3 regions of the Arthrobacter sp. Soil_C_60 genome follow, and region 2 is predicted to be linked to each of the others. Evidence: riboswitches for the same ligand, from Rfam matches in the RefSeq annotation. Region 2 holds a riboswitch; each other region holds the start of a gene.

Region 1 (4,329 bases), on a different contig from region 2:
GCGCGTGAGCGGCGAAGTGGAGAAGGCGAAGCACCAGGCGAAAAGGGCGAAAGACGGCGCCGAGGAAGCCTCGGAGTCGAAGACTTTGGAAGTGGTGGCGCGCTTTGGCTGGGCCGCCAACGGGCTGATGCATCTGCTGATTGGCTATATTGCCTTGCGGCTGGGCCTTGGGGCATCGGGGGAAGCAGACCAAACCGGTGCTATCTCCCAGCTGGCCAGCACACCGGGAGGCGTCTTCCTGCTGTGGGCCGGGCTCATCGCCTGCGCCGCCTTGGCACTGTGGCAACTCGCCGACGCCGCATTCGGTTACCGCGGGTTGGAAACCAAAAAGAAGTGGGGCAAACGGTTCAAGGCAGCCGGTCTGGCAATCGTCTTCGCCGCCATCGGTTTTACGTTCGGCATCTATGCCCTTGGCGGCAAGAGCGACAGCAGTCAATCCTCACAGGACGCCAGCGCCCAATTGATGGCGTTTCCCGGCGGAGCGCTGGTGCTTTTCCTGATCGGCGCCGGCATCGCCATCGCTGGAGCCTTCTACATCTACAGAGGCATTACGCAGAAGTTCCTAAACGATCTGAAACCCCTGCCCCCGGGCGGCACGAGGATCGGCATCGGCTGGGCCGGTTCTTTCGGCTACGTGGGCAAGGGGGCTGCGCTGTTGGTGCTTGGCATTCTTTTCTCGGTCGCGGCGTTCCACCAGGATGCAGAGGAAGCCAAGGGTCTCGACGGCGCACTGAAGGCGCTGAAAGAACAGCCCTTCGGCGACGCCGCGCTGATTGTGGTGGCCCTCGGCCTCATCTGCTACGGACTGTACTTGGGCGCGCGTGCCCGCTACGCCAAGATGTAGCGGGCACGCACCGGGCCTACGCGTACCGGATTCCTGACGCCGCCCCGGGCCTGGGTCAGGAAAGCCTCACCGACTAAGTCAGGAAGCGGAGACGGCTGCGCCGAGGCGATAGCCGGCACCCCGGTGCTGCTCCGGCAGCCGGTCGCCCTTGCCGAACAGCTTGTTGCGCAGCGTTCCTTCCGCGTACTTGGTCGGGTAGGCGCCACGCTTTTGCAGTTCCGGAACAACGAATTCGACGATGTCCTCAAAGGTACCCGGTGTGATGGCGTAAGCCAGGTTGAAGCCATCCACATCGGTCTCGTCCACCCACTCGATGAGCTTCTTGGCAACTTCCTCGCCGGAACCAACGGTGATCGGTCCAAAACCGCCGACGCCGACCCATTCGGCCAACTGTCGAATGGTCCACGGCTTGCCGTCGTCGCCCGAGGCCTTCTGGAACGTCTCCACGGAGGACTGGATGGCGTTGGACTTCACGTTCTCGCCGATCACGTCGTCCGGCCCGTAGCTGGACAGGTCCACACCCATCCAACCTGAGATCAGCGCCAGTGCACCGTTGACGTCCGCGTAGGACTTGTAGTCCTCGAACTTGGCCTGAGCGGTGGCGCTGTCCGGACCGGTCACAACGGTCTGCATCGCGTAGATGCGAACGTCGTAGCGGCCGCGGCCGGCTGCCTCCACCGCATCGCGGATCTTCTTGACTGAAGCGGCCAGCATTTCCTTGGTCGGGCACGTGACGAAAACGGCTTCGGCATTCGTTGCCGCGAACTCGGTCCCGCGCTTGGATGCGCCGGCTTGGAAGATGACCGGGGTGCGCTGCGGGCTCGGCTCAGTAATGGCGATGCCGGGGACCTTGAAGTACTTACCCTCGTGGCCGATCTCGTGCACCTTGGCCGGATCCACAAAGACACCGGCTTCCCGGTCCTTGACCACGGCGTCTTCTTCCCAGGAACCTTCGAGCAGCTTGTAAACCACCTCAAGGTACTCGTCGGCGTGGGCGTACCGCTCGTCGTGCTCCATCTGGTCCGTTTGGCCCATGTTGCGCGCTGCAGACGGCAGGTAACCCGTGACCACATTCCAGCCGACGCGGCCGTTGGTCAGGTGGTCCAGCGTGGCCAGTCGCCGGGCGAAGGGGTACGGATGCTCATAGGCGGTGCCGGCAGTGAGGCCGAAACCAAGGTTCTCGGTCACCGCGGCCATAGCCGAAACCAGCATGAACGGATCGTTGACCGGGACCTGTGTACCCGCGCGGAGCGTGACTTCGTTTGAGCCGCCGAACACGTCGTAGGTGCCCAGCACATCGGCGATGAAGAGACCGTCGAAGAGGCCCTCTTCCAGCACCTTCGCCAGGTGCGTCCAGTAGCCGATGGTCTTGTAATCGGCGGACTTGTCCTGGGGATGGCGCCACAGACCGGGCGACTGGTGTCCAACGCAGTTCATGTCGAAGGCGTTGAAGCGGATTTGCCTGGGGGCGGGTACCAATGTCATTTCAGACTCCTTCATGACCGTGAAGAGCCCCTACACCGGTAGCTGCGGTCGCTGACGAATACCGCGGCGGCTACCGAAAGAATTTTGGATCTCCATCGGTCCTGGCGGTAGCACCTTCCTCAAAGAGGGGGTTGCTGCGGCGTCAACGAGCCAGGTCTCTCAGCCGCTCTGGATGGTTACAGCTCCATTCCACCGCAGTCCGGCGGCGGGCGCGAAATCCTTACGTCATACCGGGTAATCCCCCGGCTGCTTTTCGCGCACCCGCCGTCCGCGACTGCCGTCGGCATCCCCGTTCAGGACTTGGCCGGTGCATCACCGATGCTGTGGAGTCCCTCGGGCGTGGTGCCGTTGACCTCATAGTCGCCGATGGTCCGCGCCTTGAAGACGGTGGGATTGTGCGTGGCTACGGTCCGAGCGTTGCGCCAATGGCGGTCCAGCGCTTTGCCCCTGGATGTCGCGCTTGCTCCCGTGACGTCAAACAGCTGCCCGGTGGCCTCAAGAACCAGCTCCGGAACAACGATCTGCGCCTTCTCCACAGCAGCTTCCCCGCGGACGTAACGCTGAACGTCGTCGAGCGAAAGGGACTTGTCTGCCGCGGCATCCAGTTCCCGTGCCGCGGTCAGGACCACCGATTCGGCGGCGAATGCTTTGGCCGACAGCTGGCCGACGAGCTGGAGGATCAGCGGGTCATTGCGGAACAGTTCGCCGGTTCCGGTGTTAAAGGTCCGCTTGCGGTTCCGCACCAGGATCTTCGCGTCCGCGAGCGCCGCATTGCCAATCCCTGCCAGTACGGCGAGCAGCACCAGCTGGAAGAATGCAGGTTCGTGCGTGCTCGACGGCTTGCGTTCGATAACGTCGGCCGGCTCCACCACGGCATCGCGGAAGTAGGTTGTCCCCGTCCCGGTCAGCTGCTGGCCGAAGCCGTCCCAGTCGTCAACGATCTCCACGCCCGCCTGCTTGGTATTGACGACGGCGTACTGGCGGCCCTCGACACCGTCGGTACTGGCCATGACCGCGATCCACTCCGCGAAGATGCTGCCGGTGGTGTAGTACTTTTCACCGTTGAGCAGCCACCTCCCGCCGTCCCTGACCAGCTTGGTGTTCGTGGTGCCCAGCGCGTTTCCGGCCTTCTCCGTGGCCGCGTTGCCAAAGATCTCGCCGGCCACAATGCGCGGATACCAGCGGCGGGCAAACTCCTCGCCTTCCAGGCCAACCGTCTCGACGAAGGCGAAGTGCGAGCGGTACAGGTGGGCGACGCTGGAGTCCGCCGCCGCAAGTTCGATCAGGAGGCGGAAGAAGTGCTCGAAGGAGACACCGTCGCCGCCATGCTCCAGCGGCACCCGCAGTTTCCCGAAGCCTGCCGCGTTCAGCCACGCAACTTGTTCGAACGGCAGGATCCTGTTCAGTTCCCGGTCCAGTGCCCCCTGGGCGATCCGCTCGAAGACCGGCCGAAAGCGGCCGGCCAACCGCTCGTAGGTTGCTTCCGCGGTCTCGGTGCGCTCGTTCGCGATAGTTTCCGTCATCGTCTTCCTTCCAAAACCTTGTTCTGTGCTGCGGCTGAGAATTCGTCGAAGGCGCCGCGGTACTGACGTGCGGGGTGCCGGTCGTTGAGCTGCGGCCCGTTGTAGCCCTCGCCGCCGCCGAACAGCTTTTCCCGGAAGCTTCCCGGCGCGTACTCTGTCTGTGCCAGTCCCCTGCTGCGCAGTTCCGGCAGCACTCCGTCGATGAAGTCCGTGTAGGAACCGGGCAGGATCTGGTTGATGATGTTGATGCCGTCCACGCCGGCGTCCTGCCACTGCTCCAGCCGGTCGGCAATCTGTTCCGGGGTTCCCTTGACCCGGTGGGCCCGCCCGCGGAAGTTGGCGATATCGCGCAAGGTCGGGTTGCCTCCGGGGACCGATTTGCGCAGGCTCTCCAGGTGTCCCTGCGTGCCTTCCGTCTGGAAATCGCCCAGCGGCGTGTCCGGATCCAGTCCGCCCAGATCTACGCCGAGACCGCCG
Region 2 (4,329 bases):
CTTATGCAAGGCCTTCTTCCCGCCCGGCCCTTCGCACCGGCGGGGAAAGAGCGGACTGCCGGCGGCGCGTGCTAAGAAAGTAAGGACAGTTCCGGACGGGACAGCCCCAATCGACAGGACTCAACAGTGCAATCTCGCCGCATCGGCACCCAGGAAGTTGGCAGCATCGGTCTGGGCTGCATGAATCTCAGCCACGCCTACGGGACTCCGCCGCCGCGGGAAGTTGCCGCAGAATTGCTCCGGCATGCCCTGGACAGCGGAGTGGTCCACTTTGATACGGCGGCACTGTACGGGGCCACGGCCAACGAGACGCTGGTCGGCGAGGTACTCGGTTCGCGGCGCGATGAGTTCTTCCTGGCCAGCAAATGCGGCATGACCAGTGTTGACGGCAAACGTGTGATCGACGGCCGGCCGGAAACGCTCAAAGCTACCTGCGAGGACGCGTTGCGCCGGCTCCGCACAGACCACATCGACCTCTACTACCTGCACCGCTGGGACCAGGACATTCCGATCGAAGACAGTGTCGGGGCCCTGGCCGAACTGGTTCAGGAAGGCAAGATTGGCGGGATCGGCTTGTCCGAGGTTTCGGCGGCAACGCTGCGGCGGGCCCATGCCGTGCATCCGATTGCCGCGCTCCAGACCGAGTACTCGCTCTGGAGCCGCAATCCCGAACTCGGCACGCTGGCCGCCTGCGCGGAGCTCGGCACGGCCTTCGTCGCGTTCAGCCCGCTGGGCCGCGGCTTCCTGACCGGCAGGATCCGCGACGTCGATGCACTGCCCGAATCGGATATCCGCCGGGCGATGCCGCGCTTCTCCGCCGCGAACTACCCGCGGAACCTTGAGCTCCTGGATCAGTTCGCGGGCCTGGCCGGGGAAGCCGGCTGCTCTCCCGCCCAGCTGGCCATCGCGTGGCTGCTGCATCAGGGCGAGCACGTCATCGCGCTGCCAGGGACGACCAGCATTGCCCACCTTGACGAGGATCTGGCGGCCGACGCCGTCGTCGTTAGTGAAGAGGTGCTCAAGCGGGCGGACGCGCTGATTAACGAGCAGACCGTCCACGGCCCGCGCTACAGCCCCGCCCTGCAGGCCGACGTCGACACCGAAGAGTTCTAGACTGCGCAGGTTCGGGTTAGAACCGGTACAGCTCGAACCCAACCCGCCGGGCTGAGGCGTCGGGACCACCGGTGGTCAGCTCGATCTGGCGCCGGGCCTGGGCCTCAACGGGCTCCGGGCTCAGCGCTTCCAGATAGCGCCGGTGTTCGCCCAGGGACCGGACGGCCCGTTCAACACTGTCCTCGTCGACGTCCAGCCAGTGCGTGGGGTGCATGGAGCACACGCCCACCCAGCGCACCCCGGCGTGCGGCGGCAGCCCTTCGGCGGCGAGCTCGGGGAAGATCCACTCGTTGGCTGCGTCCGCCACCGCGTCCATGACGGCTGTTCCCAGATTGCGGTGGTCGGGCGAATTCCAGCTGCCCGGGCCCCAGGTCTGGCCGAAGTTCAGGGTGATGATGCCGTCCGGCCGGTGCCGGCGGATCGTGCGGGCGATATCCAGCCGCAGACCGGGAGTGTTCTCGATCCGGCCGTCCGCGTAGTCCAGGAACTCCAGGTCCTCGACTCCGACGTGCCCGCACGCCCGGCGCTGCTCCTCGGCCCGGATCACCGCGGCTTCCTGGGGATCCAGCCCGGCAATGCCCGCTTCACCCGTCGTCGCCAACACGTAGCCGATGCTCTTGCCCGCCGTGGTCCACTGGGCCACGGCCGCAGCGGCTCCGTACTCCGGATCGTCCGGGTGCGCCATAACCACCAGCGCCCGCTGCCAATCGGCCGGCATTTCCGACGACGTTTCCATAGCTGCCTCCCCCGTCCACAGGCCCTGCACTGGCCCGATGACTGTTGTTTCACCCAGCGTAGCCGCGACGGCACGGCCGGCCACTTGGTAGCGGCGCCATGTCGGGCCAACGGCGAGAATCTCTTTCCCATTACGGTCATTGTCGTCAGGGAGCCGCGTCCCTACCATGGAAGAACCTCAATACCTGTCCCTGCGGGACTCAGCCACGAACTACAGCTTGCCCTTCATCCGCGCACTTCTCCCGCCCCAAGGATCTGCCGTGAAAAATCTGCCCCGCCGACTGGCCATGCGAACTCTGGCCGCCCTTGACCTGCACTGCGCCCGCTGCGATGCGGTGGGCGAGCACCGCCTGGACAAGCACCTGGGCAGAGCCGGATCCCAGGTCTCCCCAATCGTCCGGGCGCGGCAGTACGTGCTGGTCTGCGCCGCCTGCGGCGTAGCCCAGGAACTGACGGAGCAGCAGAAAAGATCAGTCCTGCACTACACAGCGCACCCCGCGACGGCCTGACCGCGCGTTACGTCCTATTGCCTTGGCTTGACCCGCGGCCCGTCAAGCTCTTAGCGTGATAGCTGAATCATGAGCGCCAACATCAAGCCCTGGCTGGTTGGCCGGCAACCCTCTCGTGCGTAGCGGGGTGCTCCAGGTGATGATTCGGCCGTACCGAAGGACACCGGTTCGGCAAGTACCGCGTATCCGCCCCACGTCTTGAACCGGGCCAGCGGATCCGCCTGATGGCAAAGGACAGCCCGCGATGCCCCTGACTGATGACCTGCAGCCCGACACCCTCCGCAATGCCTTCGGCCGCTTCCCCTCCGGCGTCGCCGCGCTGTGCGCTCTGGTCGACGGCGAGCCGCAGGGAATCGTGGCGTCTTCCTTCACCGTCGGAGTTTCCATGGATCCGCCGCTGGTGATGTTCGCAGTGCAGAACACCTCCCGCACCTGGCCGGTAGTCCGCCAGGCCGGCCGCATCGGCGTGTCCATCCTCGGCTCGGGGCACGACAGCGTCTGCCGCCAGATCGCCGCGAAGACCGGGGACCGCTTCGCCGGCCTGCCCCTGCACTCCACCGACGAAGGCGCCCTCTTCCTCGAGGAAGCCGCGCTGTGGCTGGACTGCTCAGTGGAGCAGGAAGTCCCCGCCGGCGACCACCACGTAGTGCTGCTGCGCGTCCATGGCCTGTCCACCCACGACGGCGCCCACGAGCCTTTGGTCTTCCACGGCTCCGCGTTCCGCCGGCTCGAACAGCCCGCCTACATCTGAGGAACCCCGGCAAAATAACGACGGCGGCTGCCTCGGTTTCAGGGAGCAGCTGCGGACCCTGCCAAGCAGCAACGTTGCCAGGTGGGCTATGCGGCGTCGTCGGCGGACGGGTCGTCCAGGTTTCCGTCCAGCAGGCTCAGAAGCTTCAGAACCGCCGGGTTGGTATTATTTTCGTTCCACGCCACTTCAAGGTCCACGCGGTTCAACGCCTGGGTACCGTGGGAGCCCTCGATCTCGCGGAACCGCACCCCCGGCGGCGAAAACGCCCGCGTCGACGCCGGAACCAGTGTCACGCCCAAGCCCGCTTCCACGAAGGCCAACAGCGCCGGGACCTGGCTGGCGTACTGGGTGATCCGGGGCTCCGCGCCGGCGCTGGCAAACAGCCGCAGCACCAGGTCGTGGAAGTAGCGGGCCTCGCTGGTCGAGTACATCATCAGAGGCTCACCGCTCAGGGCCTGTAGCGGCAAGGACTCCCCCTCCTCCAGCAGCGGGCTCTCCGCGGGCAAGGCAATCACCAGACGGTCCTGCATCACCGGCCGGTATTTGATGCCCGGCCGGGCAACGATGGGCCGCAGCAGCCCGATGTCTACCGTGCCTTTGACCAGCCCGTCCATCTGGTCCGTGGAAACCAGTTCGCGCAGCAGCAGGGAGACGCCTGGCTGTTCCTTGGCGGAGCGTCTCAGAAGCCTGGGCAGGGCGCTCTGGCCGGCGATGGCGGTGTAGCCGATAGTCACGGCGCCGGCGTCTCCTGTTGCCACGCGCTGAACGTCCAGCTGGGTTTTGATGGACAGGTCAAGGAGCTGGCGGGCGCTGGGCAGCAGCGTCCGTCCCGCAGCTGTCAGCTCGACTCTGCGGCTGGTGCGGTCGAAGAGCTGGGCATGCAGTTCCTTTTCCAAGAGCTGGATCTGCCGGCTCAGCGGCGGCTGCGTCATGTTGAGCCGCTCGGCTGCTGCACCAAAGTGAAGCTCTTCAGCTACCGCGACAAAGGACTCCAGCTGGATCAGCGTAAACATCAATGCGCTCCTTGTATTGTTCCGTGCCTATTTTAGCTTGGACGCGCATCGACGACGGCACTTATCGTCAGAGTAGTGCAGGCGACAACGAAGCGCCGGTCCTTTAGCTACCAAGGAGATTAAATAATGCTTGACGGTGTGCTGTTCTTTCCCATTACTCCCTTCGCCAGCGATGATTCCGTGGATCACGGCGCACTCAAAGAACATC
Region 3 (4,329 bases), 160 kb from region 2:
GCAGATGGACAGCCGCTCCACTGCCGCGTAGATCAAGGTGTTGAACAAGCGCAGGTTGTTCTCCGTGGCGAAGCCCGGGCCGCTGGGAACCACCTGGCACGTCGTGGGGCCCGGCTCGCGGACCGGTGCCGGCGTGAACAGCTCGCTGCCGAGGGTGTCGTCCGTTTCGCTGGACCAGTCGGTAGCGAACACCACGTTGAGCGCGGTGACGATGGGACCTTCATAGCGGGCCATCAGCTCCACCCACTGCCGGCCGGTGCGCTCGCTGGAGGCGCGGTGGTAGCCAGGCTCGATCAGGTTCTGCGACCCGGTGAAGGCCACCCGTCCGTCCACTACGAGGATTTTGCGGTGGTTGCGCAGATCGATACGGCGCCATTGGCCCCGCACGGGCAGCAGCGGGAGCATGCGTTGCCACTCGATCCCGCTGCCCTGCAGCCAGCGTCGGAACTTCCGGTAGCCCTTGATCCGCATGGTGCCGAGATGGTCGAAGAGCAGTCGGACCCGGACACCGCGGGCCGCGGCCTCCTGCAGGGCCACGAAGAGCTCGTCGGTGACCTCGTCCTTGGCCATGATGTAGAACTGGATGTTGACGAATTCCTCCGCCTTGCGGACGGCGGCGGACATCGCGGCGATGGACCCCTCGTAGTCCGGATAGAGCTCCACGTGGTTGCTGTCCACCATCGGGAAAGAGCCGAGCGAGCGGTTCAGTTCGGCGGCCGAATGGACCCAGGCGGGTGCTTCGCGTTCGCTGCGCGGTTCTTCCATGTCCTGCGTAGCAGCCCAGACTTTCCGGTTGATCTCGGTCTGTTTGGCGATCCTGCGGTCCGAAAGCCGGAAACTGCCGAACATGAAGAACAGGGCCAGGCCGACCAGCGGAATGAAGAAGATGGCCAGCAGCCAAGCCATGGCGGTGGTGGGGCGGCGGTTGCCCGGCACAATGCCCAGCGCAGCGATCCGGATTCCCATGTCCAGTATCGAAGCCACCACGACAACCCAGTCCGGGAACGTGCCCAGACCCGCAAGCGACCACAACACGGCAGCGAACTCCTCCCTTTCCCGCCGGTCCACGGCGCTGTCCTTGTACAGCCTAATGTGCCCGCGCGGCAATCTATGCTGATCCCATGACAGTTTTGGTGTTTCTCGACCCTGCCCTGGAGAACGGGCGCATCGCCGACGCCACAAAGCCGCAGCTGATGGCGACCGATCTGGGCGCCACCCGCGGCGACGGCATTTTCGAATCCCTCCTGGCGGTGGACGGTATTCCCCGCAAGGTGCAGGCGCACCTGGACCGGCTCGCGTCCTCGGCCCGCATCATGGACCTGGACATCCCGCCGGCCGATGCCTGGGAGCGGGCCATCGCCACCGCCGTCGCCGAACATGCTCCCGTCGAAGAACTGGTGCTCAAACTGCTGGTCACGCGCGGCGAGGAGGGCGCGGGCCGCCCCACCGCGTGGGTGCAGGCCTCACTTCCCGGCTCCACCGGCAGGGACCAGCGGCAGGAGGGCCTCGACGTGCTGCTGCTGGACCGCGGCTACGACAGCAACATCGCCGAGCGCGCACCGTGGCTGCTGCTGGGCGCCAAGACCCTCTCCTACGCCGTGAACATGGCCGCCCTGCGCTACGCCAAGGCCAACGGCGCGGACGATGTCATCTTCACCTCCACCGACGGCCTGGTGCTGGAGGGCCCCACCTCTACCGTGCTGATGGCGACCGTGCGCGACGGCGTCCGGAAGCTCACCACGCCGCTGCTCGAAAACGGCATCCTGCCCGGCACCTCCCAGGGCGCCCTGTTCAACGCGGCCGCGGATGCCGGCTGGCAGTTGGGCTATGGGCCGCTGGAACCGCACCATCTGCTGGCGGCCGACGCGGTGTGGCTGGTCTCCAGCATCCGGCTGCTGGCACCGGTCAAGTCCATCGACGGCCAGGCCATCCCGGTGTCGCACGAGATGACGGAGGAACTGACGGCGCTGCTGGCCAAGGGCAGCCGGGACTAGGCCAAACGTTTCCGCGGCGGCGAGGGCTGCGGCCTTCCGTCGTCGTAAACCTACGTAACGGTTACCAATGATGACGACGGCGGCGCCCCGGCTTGGGTGCCGGGGACGGCGCCGTGCTACTTTCTTGAGCAGAGTAACGAGGTCCAGCGTCAAGCCCTGACTGTGCTGGCCGGCAACCCTCTTCACGGCGGGGTGCCTCAGGTGACTACTCGGCAGTGTTCATTTGGTTCATTTGCAAGCGTGATCAGGAGTACCCCATGCCCCCGTTGGAACAACCCGTCCAGTCCCCCGTTGACAATGCGGCGGGCAGCCCCCTGCCCTACCGGTTGCTGACCGGGCCGGACGACAGGTCCTTCTGCGCCCGGGTCAGCGCGGCGTTGGCGGAGGGCTACGAACTCTACGGCAACCCCTCGATTGCCTTCGACGGCGAACGCGTCATCGCCGCCCAGGCCGTGGTGCTGAAGGGACAGAGCGCATGAGCTACGCCGGAGACCTCACCGTGGAAGAAGCCGTGGAGAAGCTGCGCGGCGGTGCCGTCCTCGTGGACGTCCGCACCGAGACCGAATGGCAGCAGGTGGGCGTGCCCGTGACGAACGACGACGGCGCTCCCGCGCGCTTCATCGAGTGGAACCGGATTGACGGCAGCCGCAATGCCGGGTTCCTCAACGAACTGCAATCGCTGCGCGGCAAGGAGCTGCTCCTGATCTGCCGTTCGGGGCGGCGCTCCATCGATGCCGCTATCAGCGCCACCGCCGCCGGGCATACCGCGTACAACGTGCTGGGCGGCTTCGAGGCCGCCGGCGGCTGGCAGCAGAGCGATCTGCCTTGGAAGCGGGGCTAGCCGGTGGCGCCCCCGCAGTCTGCCGGCCCGGGGCCGGACCTGGCGGAACTGCTCGCCGGCTGGGACCCGCAGACGCGGGCAGTCCGCGGCGGTCTTGACCGCACGGGCTTCCAGGAAACCTCAGAGGCCTTGTTCCTGACGTCCGGCTACGTTTTCGATTCCGCCGAGGCAGCCGAAGCCTCTTTCAACGGCGAGGTGGATCGCTTCGTCTATTCCCGCTACGGCAACCCCACGGTCGCCGCCTTCCAGGAACGGCTCCGGCTGCTCGAGGGAGCCGAGGCCTGCTTCGCCACGGCCAGCGGCATGAGCGCCGTCTTCACCGCCCTGGGCGCCCTGCTCGCCGCCGGCGACCGGGTGGTGGCCGCGCGGAGCCTGTTCGGTTCCTGCTTCGTCATTCTCAACGAGATCCTGCCGCGCTGGGGCGTGGAGACGGTCTTCGTGGACGGGCATGACCTCGCCCAGTGGGAGCAGGCCCTCGCCACCCCTGCCGCTGCGGTCTTCTTCGAGTCGCCGTCCAACCCGCTGCAGGAGCTGGTGGACATCCGTGCGGTGGTGGACCTGGCGCACGCCGCCGGGGCGCAGGTGGTGGTGGACAATGTATTCGCCACCCCGCTGCTGCAGCAGGCAACGGAACTCGGTGCCGACGTCGTTGTTTATTCGGGTACCAAACACATGGACGGGCAGGGCCGCGTTCTTGGCGGCGCCGTGCTGGGCCGCGCGGATTTCATTAACGGCCCGGTCAAGCAGCTGATGCGCCACACCGGTCCCGCGCTGAGCCCGTTCAACGCCTGGACGCTGCTCAAGGGGCTGGAGACGATGTCCCTGCGCGTAAACTATTCCACCGCATCCGCCCTGGAGATCGCCCGCTGGCTGCAGACACAGCCGGCGGTGCGGCGCGTGGTCTACCCGTTCCTCGAATCGCATCCGCAGTACGAACTGGCGCGCCGCCAGATGAGCGGCGGCGGAACCGTGGTCACGTTTGAACTTGAGCCGGGTGCTGCGAACGGTTCGGATGCCAAGGCAGCCGCGTTCCGGCTGCTGAACTCGCTGACCACCGTGGATATCTCGAACAACCTCGGTGACGCCAAGTCCCTGATCACCCATCCGGCCACCACCACGCACCGCGCGATGGGACCGGACGGACGGGCCGCGATCGGGCTCGGCGACGGTTTTGTCCGGCTGTCCGTGGGGCTGGAAGCCACCGAGGACCTGCTCAAGGACCTGGACCGGGCACTGGCTGGCCCGTAGATCCAGGGAGTCGACGAAGGCCCGCACCTTGTTGCGCCCAGCCGCAATCGAGGAGACAGCTGCGGCCCTTCCCAGAGCTGAAAAGGGCCGCAGCTGACCAGTGGATCGCGGAGGAGCCCGGGTTAGCCGAAGATGAAGTTCCAGGTCCCGGCGGAGACGGCGGCGGTAACAGCCGCCGCCGAGACCAGGGCACCGCCCAGGAAGACCCAAATATCCACCCTGCTGAACGTCGATTCCCGCGCCCAG

What was found. A riboswitch is a leader RNA that binds a small molecule or an ion and turns the genes downstream of it on or off. The one in region 2 is predicted to bind S-adenosylmethionine.
Region 1: linked by a shared signal. The riboswitch ahead of AC3A4M_RS07840 (LLM class flavin-dependent oxidoreductase) and the one ahead of AC3A4M_RS17765 (flavin reductase family protein) in region 2 are both predicted to bind S-adenosylmethionine.
Region 3: linked by a shared signal. The riboswitch ahead of AC3A4M_RS16940 (DUF1737 domain-containing protein) and the one ahead of AC3A4M_RS17765 (flavin reductase family protein) in region 2 are both predicted to bind S-adenosylmethionine.

Annotation. Positions count from the first base shown of each region.
Region 1 covers NZ_JBDGKM010000003.1:220,493-224,821, reverse strand. The annotation lists gene AC3A4M_RS07845 (DUF1206 domain-containing protein) at 5-844, shown strand; gene AC3A4M_RS07840 (LLM class flavin-dependent oxidoreductase) at 923-2,329, opposite strand; SAM riboswitch class I at 2,419-2,508, opposite strand; gene AC3A4M_RS07835 (acyl-CoA dehydrogenase family protein) at 2,623-3,852, opposite strand; gene AC3A4M_RS07830 (LLM class flavin-dependent oxidoreductase) at 3,849-4,329, opposite strand, start outside.
Region 2 covers NZ_JBDGKM010000009.1:194,878-199,206, forward strand. The annotation lists gene AC3A4M_RS17750 (aldo/keto reductase) at 127-1,113, shown strand; gene AC3A4M_RS17755 (PIG-L deacetylase family protein) at 1,130-2,017, opposite strand; gene AC3A4M_RS17760 (hypothetical protein) at 2,109-2,357, shown strand; SAM riboswitch class IV at 2,423-2,541, shown strand; gene AC3A4M_RS17765 (flavin reductase family protein) at 2,602-3,108, shown strand; gene AC3A4M_RS17770 (LysR family transcriptional regulator) at 3,195-4,121, opposite strand; gene AC3A4M_RS17775 (5-dehydro-4-deoxyglucarate dehydratase) at 4,245-4,329, shown strand, end outside.
Region 3 covers NZ_JBDGKM010000009.1:38,050-42,378, forward strand. The annotation lists gene cls (cardiolipin synthase) at 1-966, opposite strand, end outside; gene AC3A4M_RS16935 (aminodeoxychorismate lyase) at 1,122-1,994, shown strand; SAM riboswitch class IV at 2,127-2,241, shown strand; gene AC3A4M_RS16940 (DUF1737 domain-containing protein) at 2,252-2,473, shown strand; gene AC3A4M_RS16945 (rhodanese-like domain-containing protein) at 2,470-2,835, shown strand; gene AC3A4M_RS16950 (O-succinylhomoserine sulfhydrylase) at 2,839-4,083, shown strand; gene AC3A4M_RS16955 (energy-coupling factor transporter transmembrane component T family protein) at 4,206-4,329, opposite strand, start outside.